2 regions of the Vibrio sp. JCM 18905 genome follow, and region 2 is predicted to be linked to the other one. Evidence: predicted binding sites of a transcription regulator. Region 2 holds the regulator's gene; the other holds the start of a gene.
What was found. Region 2 encodes CRP, which controls carbon source genes, mostly activating them, when cyclic AMP is high. Its sites were predicted from a motif close to TGTGANNNNNNTCACA; they were not measured.
Positions count from the first base shown of each region.

Region 1: gltB (glutamate synthase large subunit) is a predicted target of CRP. The motif match lies at 3,614-3,629, and genes of this name have one in related genera.

Region 1 covers NZ_AP043879.1:433,828-440,373, reverse strand. Annotated here, with positions in the region: gene arcB (aerobic respiration two-component sensor histidine kinase ArcB) at 1-350, opposite strand, end outside; gene ACZ5ZC_RS10235 (sensor domain-containing diguanylate cyclase) at 591-2,339, opposite strand; gene mnmL (tRNA modification radical SAM protein MnmL/YtqA) at 2,375-3,334, opposite strand; gene gltB (glutamate synthase large subunit) at 3,887-6,546, shown strand, end outside.
Region 2 covers NZ_AP043880.1:428,178-434,723, forward strand. Annotated here, with positions in the region: gene astD (succinylglutamate-semialdehyde dehydrogenase) at 1-1,191, shown strand, start outside; gene ACZ5ZC_RS18650 (DUF1338 domain-containing protein) at 1,441-2,232, shown strand; gene crp (cAMP-activated global transcriptional regulator CRP) at 2,378-3,010, opposite strand; gene ACZ5ZC_RS18660 (phosphoribulokinase) at 3,251-4,120, opposite strand; gene ACZ5ZC_RS18665 (YheU family protein) at 4,245-4,457, opposite strand; gene ACZ5ZC_RS18670 (hydrolase) at 4,491-5,498, opposite strand; gene ACZ5ZC_RS18675 (TIGR02444 family protein) at 5,586-6,074, opposite strand; gene ACZ5ZC_RS18680 (ABC transporter ATP-binding protein) at 6,071-6,546, opposite strand, start outside.

The DNA of each region.
Region 1 (6,546 bases), on a different replicon from region 2:
TGGTTGAGCTTTTCGATGTTTTGTTGCAATTGATAATTCAGTTCTTGGTCTCGCGAGCGCATGTCTTTCAGTTTGGACACCAACTTGGTTAAACGCTGACGAGACTCTTCTAGCTGATCAACAACAACAGAAAGAAAATAAACCGCCCAAGGTGTAATCAAGAGACCAAAAAACACCGAACGGACAATGTCGATATCGTCGACTCGCCCCTTGAGAGCTAAAGTAATCCCCACCTGCACCACAACGGCTAATGCCACCAGCGCAAGGGCCAGCAAAATCGAGAAACGAACAATCCCCAGTTTGACTAGCAAGTCGACATAATACTGGGCGAGATTTTTCATGGGTTTCATTAACTACTCCATGGTGCTGGCTAGATGTTGCCCTTCAATGATAAAAAACGAGCAGACATATTCGGCCTAACGCAATTTAGGTCTGTGTGATTAGTGAAAAATACGTAGTGCGAACTGCGCTTGCTAAACAGATAAAAAGATAAGTTAACCAACGAACGCACAGGCTTCGGTAAGTTTAACGTGTTTAATACGGCGATTTAAACAATCAGCTATCAACTTAGAGCAAGCGGTCACAAAGCGTTAGCAAGAACTTGGGTGAATACAGGTGCGATTACGTCCATCCGCTTTGGCTTGGTATAGCGCACTGTCAGCCATGGCAATACCCATTTCCGGTTCATCACCATGTTGAGGAATATAAGAGACAAGACCGATACTGACCGTGAGACGTTCCGATGCTTCTGAGCTGTCGTGCTCCATATCGAGTTGTCGAATTTGTTCATGAATACGCTGCGCTACATTGCTCGCGCCTTCCGTTGTGGTATTCGGCAGGATAAATCCAAACTCCTCACCACCATAACGCGCAACACAATCCGAGGAGCGATTGATGACTTTTGTGAATACGGTAGCAACACTGACCAATGCTTCATCACCTTGCTGATGGCCGTAACAGTCGTTGTAATCTTTGAAAAAGTCGATGTCACACAACATGATAGTGAGCGGCAGCTTTTCGCGGGCATGGTGGTACCATAGTACCTGCAGTTGTTCATCGAAGCGGCGTCGGTTCGATACCTGAGTTAAGCTGTCCATAAAGCTCAACTTTTCTAACTCTAAATTGGCTCTCTCCAACTTTTGTTCGGCAAGGTAACGTTCAGAAATATCACGCGCCATGATCAGCACACCATTCGTTCCTGAAGCTTTATCTTTAAAGGGCGATTTCACCACATCAAACCACGTACTTTTGCCATCACTGCTAACGACTTTATCTATGTATCGGACAGGTTCTGACTGACGCAATGCATCTAAATCACTAGCGGCTAAGCGAGCGTACATCTCTTCAGGAATGACATCTTGAAGGCGCTTACCTATCAAATCAGACACGTCTGAAATACCTAATGCATTAACGAACGGTTTATTACACGCTTGATAGACCATATTCTCATTGAAGATACCGATAGAGTCAGGGCTAGCGTCAAGAATAGTTTGTAAGATAGTATCCCTTTGCGCCAACGCAACTTCTGTATCTTTACGGCGCTCCATTTCATCTCTCAGGTTTTGCTGCATTTTGTGCCACTCGGTCACATCATGACTAATGGATAATGTACCGATCAGCTCACCACTCGGTGACACAAGGGAATTTTGATTCACTTCCAATAAGCAACTGCGACCTTGTGGATCCGTCGTCCACTTGCGCTCACTCTTTCTGGTAGCCTCGCCCATGGAAGCCTTTGATGCACAGGCTTCTTCCCTTCGCCCTTCCCAAAATTGATCAAATGCTCGGTTCGTCGTTAATAAATTCCCTTGGCGATCTTGGGTACAAATTAACTCAGAGAGTGAGTCTAGTGCCGAACGGGCAATCATTAATTGCGCAAGCTCTTGTTGCTGCTCTTGATGAGTGGATTGATATGGCTGCGCGTAGATGATCCAAACACGGTGATTGCGCAGCAAACTCTTTCTTCCTGACAACTCCACCTTGATAGATTCGCTCTCAGATAAGCGCCAGTCAAATACCTGCTGGCTAAAATGACGACTAGAGACACTGTCGAGAAACGACTCAAGCGCACGAATATCGAATAAAGCGGGATACAAATATCCCGTTCCTAAAGAGCGAATACCTAACAACTGCATTGCAGCTTGGTTAGATAACAAGATCTGAGCATGACCAGTATCCAGCACTATGACTGGATAGGGTGAATCCGTTACGAGTTGCTTAAGTGATGTTTGAAAGTGCAAATAGATCAGTGCTAACGCGCACACGCTAGCGATTAATAACAAGACGACATAGCCATAACCGCCTTGACCATCCCAAAGCCAATTGAGTAACTGATCCATCGTTTAAACCTTTAAAGAAAACTGGTTAAAATATATCAGTTATTTATTGAGCGATCTGCTATTAATTCCGGTTTAGTATAGATAAAAGCGTTTCCCGTTAGGCTTCCTTGAGCACCATGTTCACTGAGAGCTCGACCAATTTCAGTCATCGCCAGCCAGCGATTTTCACACCACAGTGGCGATAATAAGGTAGGTCTACGAGCTGCTGATGAAACGCGATGGTAAATCACATCTGGTGGTGTCATACGAATCATCTCACTGGCAATAGCGACATACTCTTCTAGCACTGGCGCCTCTAATCGTCCTGCACGCCACGCTTTCGCCATCGTGCTGCCTTCCACAATATGCAAGCCATGTAACTTAATGCCATCCGTGCCCACGGCTAACACTTTTTGCAGCGTCTCAATATTATCGTCGCGGCTTTCTTTCGGTAATCCAACAATTAAATGAGTACAGACTTTAATACCTAGCGCACGCGCACGCTTGGTGATCTCGGCATAACATTCGAAATCATGACCGCGATTGATGCGCTTAAGGGTGTCGTTATTAGCGGTTTGAAGCCCTAACTCTAGCCAAATTTCATAACCTTGCTGTACATAGTCAGACAGCAAATCTAATACGGCATCAGGCACGCAATCTGGACGAGTCCCGACACACAATCCCACAATATCAGCCGCTTTTAGTGCTTCTTCATACATATTTTTCAGCACTTGCACTTCCGCATAAGTACTGGTGTAAGCCTGAAAATAAGCGAGATACTTCTTCGCTCGATGAATTTCGCCCGCACGATCTTTCAACTGATCGTGAATACTCTTTATCTGTACTTCTTCATCCGCAAACGAAGCCACATTACAAAAAGTACATCCTCCCCGACCAATAGTGCCATCTCGGTTAGGGCAACTAAATCCACCGTGCAACGTTAGTTTATGGACTTTTTCACCGTATCGACGCTGAAGGTCTTGGCCGATTGTATTGACCAACTCATGTAACTGCATAAATTCTCACCAACAATGAACCGTAATCAATCTCACTACGATCTGTGTAAATAAATTACATCCCTGCAAGAAAAAACACACAATACTAGTCAATTCAAACAAACATCATACGGCTCAAAATCAATAAACCTGCATAAATACAGATAAAAAACGTTCATGTTGCGTAAATGTTAAACTAAAAATGCATAATTAAACGAAAAAATTGGGTCACAACGTCGACTTTTTCATTGCATTCTGAAGTGACAAAATTGTAGGATACTTACACAACCCCGTTATTTTTGTGACTTTTATTACAAAGTACACTGCGGGATTTGTCGGTGTTATCCCACTCCTACCTATATAAATCACTAAATAGTGGCAATAAATAAAGGGATACCACCAAGGATTGTTTTTCTCGCAAAACTTTTCCTGCGAGATACGGAAAGGAATCAAGATCGGTCAACCTAGATCGGTGGCGATAATAAATATAAAGGACAAGACGTAATCAATGGTCTAGGTGGCATTTGCCTGCCTGGTGCTTTTGCGTCGACATTGAACTGGAAGGATGTATCTATGGTAGATAGAGAGCAAAATCCACAGGGTCTATATACTCCTGAATTGGAGCATGACGCGTGTGGTATCGGTTTTGTTGCTCACCTTAAAAACCGTAAATCTCATGAAGTAGTGACTCAAGCATTGGATATGCTAGCTCGCATGGAGCACCGTGGTGGTCAAGGTTGTGATCCATGCAGCGGTGATGGTGCGGGTATCTTGCTACAAAAACCTCATGAATTCCTATTAGAAGAGGCCGTTAAGCTCGGCATTAAACTGCCTTCATTTGAAAAGTATGGTGTGGGTGTCGTACTTTTCCCGAAAGACGAATACAAACGCGAGCAATGCCGTGACATTCTAGAACGTAACGCACAGCGTCTAGATCTTGAAGTTATCGGCTACCGTGTATTGCCAACCGATAACTCAATGATCGGTGCAGACCCACTAAGCACAGAACCTCAGTTTGAGCATGTGTTTATCTCTGGTGGTCCAGGTATCACACCTGAAGAGCTAGAGCGCAAACTGTACGTACTTCGTAACTACACTGTACGTGTTTGCCTAGAAAGCGTTTCGAACATTGGTGACGACTTCTACATTAACTCAATGTCTTACAAGACATTGGTGTACAAAGGTCAGTTAACGACCGAGCAAGTGCCTCAGTACTTCCTTGATCTACAAAACCCGACCATGGTGACTGCACTGGCACTGGTACACTCTCGTTTCTCTACCAACACCTTCCCGAAATGGCGTCTTGCACAGCCTTTCCGTTACATTGCCCACAACGGTGAAATCAATACAGTTCGCGGTAACTTGAACTGGATGAAAGCCCGTGAGGCGATCATTGAATCCGATCTATTTACCCAAGCTGAAATCGACATGCTGCTTCCTATTTGTCAGGAAAGCAGTTCGGATTCATCTAACTTTGACATGGCACTTGAGCTCCTAGTTCTTTCTGGTCGTAGCCTGCCGCACGCATTGATGATGATGATCCCGGAAGCATGGCAAGAAAACAAAAACATGGATCCTAAGCGTCGCGCGTTCTATCAGTACCACGCTAACATCATGGAACCATGGGATGGTCCGGCTTCAGTATGTTTTACTGATGGTGTTCAAGTTGGTGCGACACTCGACCGTAACGGTCTGCGCCCTTCTCGCTACACAGTGACCAAAGATAACTTCCTAGTAATGGCATCAGAATCTGGTGTTGTGGATATTGAGCCAGAGAACGTTGAGTTCCGCGGTCGTCTACAACCAGGTCGCATCTTCGTTGCAGACTTAGAGCAAGGTCGCATCATCTCTGATGAAGAAGTGAAAGACACCATCGCAACAGCGCAGCCTTACGAAAAGTGGGTAGAAGAAAACCTACTGAGCTTGAAGAAGCTGCCAGATGCGAGCAACCAGTTCAGCCAACCTAAGCCAGAACATCTTCTACACCGCCAACAAGCGTTTGGCGTAAGTACTGAAGAAGTGAACGAAATCATCGTTCCAATGGCGAATGACGCAAAAGAACCATTGTCAGCAATGGGTGCCGACTGGCCTCTTGCAGTTCTATCTCATCAGTCTCAACATCTTTCAAACTACTTCAAGCAGCTGTTTGCACAGGTAACTAACCCACCGATCGACCCGATCCGTGAGCGTATGGTGATGTCGCTGAACACTTACTTGGGTAAAGACCAAAACCTTCTGACTGAAACACCACTTCACTGTCAGAAAGTCGAATTGGAATCGCCTGTTCTGGCGAACTCTGAGCTTGAGAAACTGCGTGCGATCGATAACGAGCATCTTCAGGCGAAAACGCTAGATATCGTATTCCAAGCCAGTGAAGACCAAGGCAAGCTTGAGCGCGCACTAAAACGTATCTGCCAATACGCAGAAGACGCGGTTATTGATGGTTACTCAATCATCCTGCTAACTGACCGCGCAGTGAACTCAAACCACGCCGCTATCCCAGCAATGCTGGCAGTTGGTGCAGTGCATCACCACTTGATCCGTAAAGGCCTACGTGCGAAGTGTGACATCGTGGTTGAAACTGGTGACGCGCGTGAAACGCACCACTTTGCAACGCTAATTGGTTACGGTGCCAACGCCGTTAACCCTTACCTAGTGATTGAAACCATCATTGAGCTTCAGCGTACGAAGAAGCTGGATCCAGAAGCGAACCCTCGTGATCTGTTCAACAACTACCGTAAAGCGATCAATGGCGGTCTTCTGAAGATCTTCTCGAAGATGGGTATCTCAACCCTGCAGTCGTACCACGGTGCGCAAATCTTCGAAGCATTGGGTATCCACAAATCCGTGGTCGACAAATACTTCACAGGTACAGTTTCTCGTATCCAAGGTCTCACCCTTGACGATATTGCTAAAGAAGTGCTCGTTCGTCACCGCATCGGTTACCCACAACGCGAAATCCCAATTCAAATGCTGGATGTGGGTGGTGTTTACCAATGGAAACAGCGTGGTGAGAAGCACCTATTCAACCCAGAAACCATCTCGCTACTGCAAGAGTCTACGCGCAACAAGAACTACGATCAGTTCAAGCAGTACGCGACAGCAGTCGATAAACAAGGTGACAACGCGGTAACTCTGCGTAGCCAGCTAGAATTCATTAAGAACCCAGCTGGTTCTATCTCTATCGACGAAGTCGAGCCAATTGAAAGCATCGTGAAACGCTTCGCAACCGG
Region 2 (6,546 bases):
CCAATTTGGGAAACGCGCACTGAAGCAGCGGCAATGGCAGGTAAAATTGCCATCTCTATTCGTGCTTACCATGACCGCACTGGTGAAGCGAGCCGTGAAGCGGCGGGCAACCAAATTGTGTTACGTCATCGCCCACTGGGCGTGATGGCGGTATTTGGCCCATATAACTTCCCTGGTCACCTACCAAATGGTCACATTGTGCCTGCGTTACTAGCGGGTAACACCGTTGTGTTCAAGCCATCCGAGCAAACGCCTTGGACTGGCGAGCTAGCTATGAAACTTTGGGAAGAAGTAGGTCTGCCGAAAGGCGTGATCAACCTTGTCCAAGGTGCGAAAGAAACCGGTATTGCGCTTGCTGATGCGAAAGGCATTGATGGCGTACTGTTCACGGGCAGCGCGAACACGGGGCATGTATTGCACCGTCAATTTGCGGGTCAACCAGGCAAAATGTTAGCACTAGAAATGGGTGGTAATAACCCGATGGTGATCTCTGATAAATACGGTGATTTGGATGCCACGGTGTACACCATCATCCAGTCAGCGTTTATCAGTGCCGGGCAGCGTTGTACGTGTGCTCGTCGTTTGTATGTGCCATTGGGTGAGAAAGGCGATGCGCTTATCACCAAGCTCGTCGAAGCGACGAAGAATATTCGCGTAGACCAACCATTTGCAGAGCCTGCGCCATTTATGGGGCCGCAAATCTCCGTTGCCGCAGCCAAGTTCATTCTCGATGCACAAGCGAACCTTCAATCACTTGGTGGTGAAAGCTTGATTGAAGCTAAAGCAGGAGAGGCGGCGTTTGTTTCTCCGGGCATTATTGATGTAACGAACATTGCTGAGCTACCAGATGAAGAGTACTTCGGTCCACTTCTGCAAGTGGTGCGTTACGAAGGGCTAGAAAAAGCCGTAGAACTGGCGAACGACACGCGCTTTGGTCTCTCTGCTGGTTTAGTTTCAACTGACGACCAAGAATGGGAATACTTCGTTGACCATATTCGTGCAGGGATCGTGAACCGTAACCGCCAGCTCACTGGTGCAAGTGGTGATGCGCCATTTGGTGGTCCTGGTGCGTCAGGTAACCTACGTCCAAGCGCTTATTACGCAGCAGACTACTGTGCGTACCCGATGGCATCAATGGAAGGTCAAGAGACTATCTTGCCTGCAACATTAAGCCCAGGTGTGGCGCTATAAGTTTTAATAACAGAGTCGCAACCATGTATTGCGGCTCACCTTGCCGGCGAATCATTTAGGTATGGGTTGTAGTGATCGTTGGCAGAACACGGAAAGTGAGCAAAGACTCGGAAAAGCGTGTTGACTGACTGGCATTTACCGTCACAGGTTGATGGCTGCTCGTTCATTATTCTGGACAACTTTTCGTTGTGAGCGAGCAGTCAACTTCCGCTTACCTTTTAACTCTACATCTCGTAACAAGGAGTCGTTATGACGCCCGATGTGTTATTTGAATCGCTATGGCAAGATTACATTCAACGTCTTTGCCCTTCTGCTGCGAAAGTACATCAGCTGCTTCAAGAAGATGAGCCTCTGATTAATGATCATATAGCTTTACGTACCTTCAATATTGCGCCTCTTGGTATCGAAACCTTAGCTAAACCATTTGTAGCCATTGGCTACCAGGCATGTGGTGACTACGTTTTCGAAAGTAAAAAGCTGGTTGCTAAACACTATGAGCACCCTGATCCGAAGCAACCTAAAGTCTTTATTAGTGAGCTAAAAGTTGAGGAGTGTTCACCTGAGCTGCAAGAGATTGTGAAAAAGCTGGTGGCACAAGTCGATGCAGGCAAGCTGAACGATAGCGCATTCTTACATGGTGGACGCTTGTGGGATTTAAGCTTTGCTGACTACCAAACGTTGGCTAAAGAAAGTGAATATGCATCTTGGTTGGCTGCGCATGGTTACGGCGCAAACCACTTCACGGTGAGCGTTAACCAGCTCAATGAATACGAAGAAGTGAAGCAAGTAAACGATCACTTACGTACGGCCGGATTTACCATCAATGAAAACGGCGGGGAAGTGAAGGGCACTCCTGAGGTGCTACTAGAACAATCATCGACCATGGCGGATAAAGTGGCGGTTCGCTTTAGCGAAGGCACTGAAATTATCCCTGGTGGCTTTTACGAGTTTGCTAAGCGCTACCCGATGGAAAATGGTGAGCTGTACCCAGGTTTTGTGGCGGCTTCAGCGGACAAAATCTTTGAAAGTACGAATGGCTAACTTTTAGGGTGAACCTTTCGGCTAACCAACTTGCTCATTAGTCTTTTGTTGCTCTGAGCTTAATGTGGTTACAAGACAAATAAAAAGCCACCAATGTCGCCATTGGTGGCTTTTATAATTTTGTTCGCGTCACTCTGGTTTGAGATTAACGAGTACCGTAAACCACGATAGTTTTACCGTGCGCAGAGATTAAGTTCTGCTCTTCTAACATTTTCAAGATACGACCTACTGTCTCACGAGAACAGCCAACGATTTGACCGATTTCTTGACGAGTGATCTTGATTTGCATGCCGTCTGGGTGAGTCATTGCGTCTGGTTGTTTTGCAAGGTTCAGAAGCGTCTGAGCGATACGACCAGTTACGTCTAGGAACGCCAGGTCACCCACTTTTTGGCTAGTTACTTGAAGACGACGAGCCATCTGCGCAGAAAGGCGCATTAGGATGTCTGGGTTTACTTGGATAAGCTGACGGAATTTCTTGAAAGAAATTTCAGCAACTTCACAAGGAGATTTAGCACGAACCCAAGCTGTGCGCTCTTGGTCTTCCTCGAATAGACCAAGTTCACCAATAAAGTCTCCTTGGTTTAGGTAAGAAAGGATCATCTCCTTACCTTCTTCGTCTTTGATAAGAACCGCAACAGAACCTTTAACGATGTAGTACAAAGTTTCTGCCTTTTCGCCCGCGTGAATTAGCGTGCTCTTTGAAGGGTACTTATGAATATGACAATGTGAAAGAAACCACTCTAATGTTGGGTCGGTTTGAGGTTTACCTAGAACCATAATATCTCACTTCCTCTGCAGGGTACGCTTGCGCTATCCATATTTTAGCTAAGCCTGAATTAGGCATACTAGAATAAGAGCACTTTTTATATGCTGCAAGCTCTCTTGTGTTTCGGTAAGAAATAGTATCCTTTTTCGAAAACGATTTCTTGATTTTAATCGTGCCATGATTGAGATTTTGTAAGCAAAACTGTGCACATGATCACGGTATGAAAAGTAAACATCTTCGCAGGCAGGTTTTTAGCCAATTTTCCCTGTTTCGATGAGCTGTTGTAGGATAGGCCGAACTATGAGCTCCATTGCAAAGCTCATCTTACCGCCTGGCACGACAATCGTGTTGTGGCGTGACATGAATGAGCCATCAATCATAGCCAGGAGATATGGGAAGTCGACTTTCTTTATCCCACGCAAGCGAATCACGACAAAGCTCTCATCTAGACTTGGGATACCTTTCGCGTTAAGTGGGTTAGAGGTATCGACCGTTGGGACGCGCTGAAAGTTAATATGAGTGCGAGAAAATTGCGGAGTGATGTAGTTAAGATAATCGTCCATCGAGCGCACGATAGAATCCATTACTGCTTCTCGTGAATGACCGCGGTCACGAGTATCACGCACAAACTTTTGGATCCACTCTAAGTTTACGATTGGTACCATACCAATCAAGAAATCCACATGCTGCGCAACATTAACATCGCCATCCACAACACCGCCGTGCAAGCCTTCATAGAAGAGAACGTCACTGTTCTCCGGTAAGTCCTGCCATGGTGTGAAGGTACCAGGCATTTGATTATAAGGTACGGCCTCGTCAAAGGTGTGTAGGTAGCGACGTACGCTGCCTGCGCCATCGTGACCATATTTACGGAAAAACTCTTCCAATCCTGGAAAGTCATTAGCTTGAGGGCCAAAGTAGCTAATGTGTCGACCTTGCTCGCGCGCTTTACGGATTTCTATATCCATTTCAGGGCGAGTAAAGCGATGGAAGCTGTCGCCTTCAACCCATGCGGGTTTAACGTTCATCATATTGAACATCTTACGGAAGGCTTCAGATGTAGTGGTCGTGCCGGCACCGGATGAACCAGTAACCGCAATAATTGGGTGTTTAGCTGACATGACAAACCTTGTCGAAAATTACTTACCTGTAATGTGCAGTAGGCTGCTACTGCACGGTCGATAACCCACTATAGCACGTAACAATGCCTTGTCATTGAGTGGGGTACGGTAAAATGTGAAGGGTCTAAAATTTTGTTTTTACCTGAATATCGACGGTTTCGTGCAGTTCAGAGAATACGATAACCGCTTCGCCTTTTTCTAATTGAGTTTTTACTTGATCCACTTTGTCTTGCAAAGAAATCTCGACGGTTCCGTAATCCGTGCCTTCACGTAAGACGAATTCACGAATTAAGTTTTCCAATGTTTCTGGCGCAATGTCTTGCCATGGAATGATCATAAATACCTCGAACTTTTATGATGAGCGGCTAGTTTACTGCTTTCGCTGCTTGGATACAGCAGAAAGGTAATCTGCGGCAATACTTTCGTAATACGCTGGCAGCGCTTCTTCCAACCAAAATTTCGGCTTGAGCGCTGAACCTGTAAGGAAACCAACATGCCCACCGTGCTCAAAGAGACGGTAATCAATATTATCTGGCAGAACAAATTTCGGGATCACATCGTCGGTCATGAATGGATCGTCTTTGGCGTGAATGATCAGTGTCGGTAGCGTGATCTGTTGTAATTTACTTAAGCCAGAACATTGATCGTAATAATCTTGTGCGTCTTTAAAACCGTGCAGTGGTGCCGTGATCAAATCATCGAATTCATACAATCGTGTGACACGTTTTATTGAGTTGTAGGACAAAGCGAGCTCGCCATGCAACAAGTGATGTTTTTGCAACGCGTTGCGTTTGAGCGAAGAGAGCAGGTAACGGCGATACACTTTCGAAAAGCCTTGTTCAATACGGTTCGCACACGCTGCTAGGTCTAAAGGCGCTGAGATAATGGTCGCCGCATTCAAAATGGGGTGGTCTTTGTATTGGGCTAAATAATTCGCCAACATGTTACCGCCAAGAGAAATACCGACCGCAACTTTGGGGTTATCAGGAAAGCGTTGCTCAAGGTGCTCTAAGAAGTGGCGGGCGTCAGTCACTTCACCAGAATGATAGGCGCGAGCTTTCTTGTTTGGCTTACCGCTACAACCGCGGAAATGCATCATCACCGACAGCCATCCGGATTGAGCAAATGCATTCATTAGGCCATTGGCGTAAGGGCTATAGAAGCAGCCTTCTAGTCCATGAAATAAAACAAAAATCGGCTTTTTTTGCGCAGGTTCTTGGGTTGGGTCCTCGCTCCATGCGAGATCGAGAAAGTCTCCATCGGATGTATCGAGGGTTTGCCAAATCGGCGTAAACAACGCTTTTTTGCGAATAAAACGCGGTAAAAGCGTTTGAAGATGCGGGTTTTTGATCCCGGCGGCTGCGAAAAATTGTGTCATACCTAACTGCTCTTATGCGGTTCTTCGGTGTCAGTTGAAGAACTTATTAATATAATCCTTTATAAAGATTATAGGTATTCTACAGATTTATGGGCGTTTTGGTGGTTGAATGTTTGGCACCGGAATAGCAAAGGCCTGTTGCAAATGCTCACCACCAAGTTGACGACAGTATCTCAGCGTGAGTGGGACGCCATCATTTTTGACCAGCGTGAGCGAGTTAATGCAGTTCACCAAATCCGCTTGTTGCTGCTTTTCTAGTTGCAGCTCAAACTGCAAGGTTTCACGATATAAAGCGTCATTGACTTGAGACTTAAGATGGCGACGTAAGTCGCGAAAAGAGTGCAGTAAGGTTTCGCTTCGGCCCAGACAGCTTTGCACCAGAGGCCAGTCTTTTTCTTGGAAAATGAGTTGCTGCTCATCGAGCCATCTGAGCAGCAGGAGTAGGTTCACGTTGCCGTGATAATTGTTCTGCAATGATAAACACGCTTCTTTCACTTCTCGCACACCATAAAACTGCAGACTGAACTGCCAAAGGTGTTCTAGGGTGAGTGTGTATTCAGCGTGTTGATTACTCATTGATTAAACTCTAGCTCCATCTGCTCCAGTTCTTCCTGAGCAGACATCCATTCCATTTCAATTTCTTCGAGCTCTGCCTTACTAGAAGCTTGAAGAGCCAGCACTTGGTTAAGTTTAGCTTTATTTTCGGCTTCATACAGTGAGTTATCTGCCAATTGTTCTTCAGCTTCGGCCAGTGCAGCACCTAACTTATCCATTTTATTTTCTAATTGTGTCAGCGTTTTGCGAATTGGCGCCGTCTGCTTACGAAATTCTGCATCGCGACGTTTCTGCTCTTTTTTCGCTGCGGCGCTGTTGGCGCTATCTTTGGCTGGCTGTGTGGCTTGTGCCTCTTTGCGTTCCGCTCTTTGTTGCTCGGTTAACCACTTGTAGTAGTCGTTTAAGTCACCATCGAACGGCGCAACTTGACGATCGTGCACCAAGTACAAGTCATCGGTTGTAGCACGCAATAGGTAACGGTCGTGCGAAACAA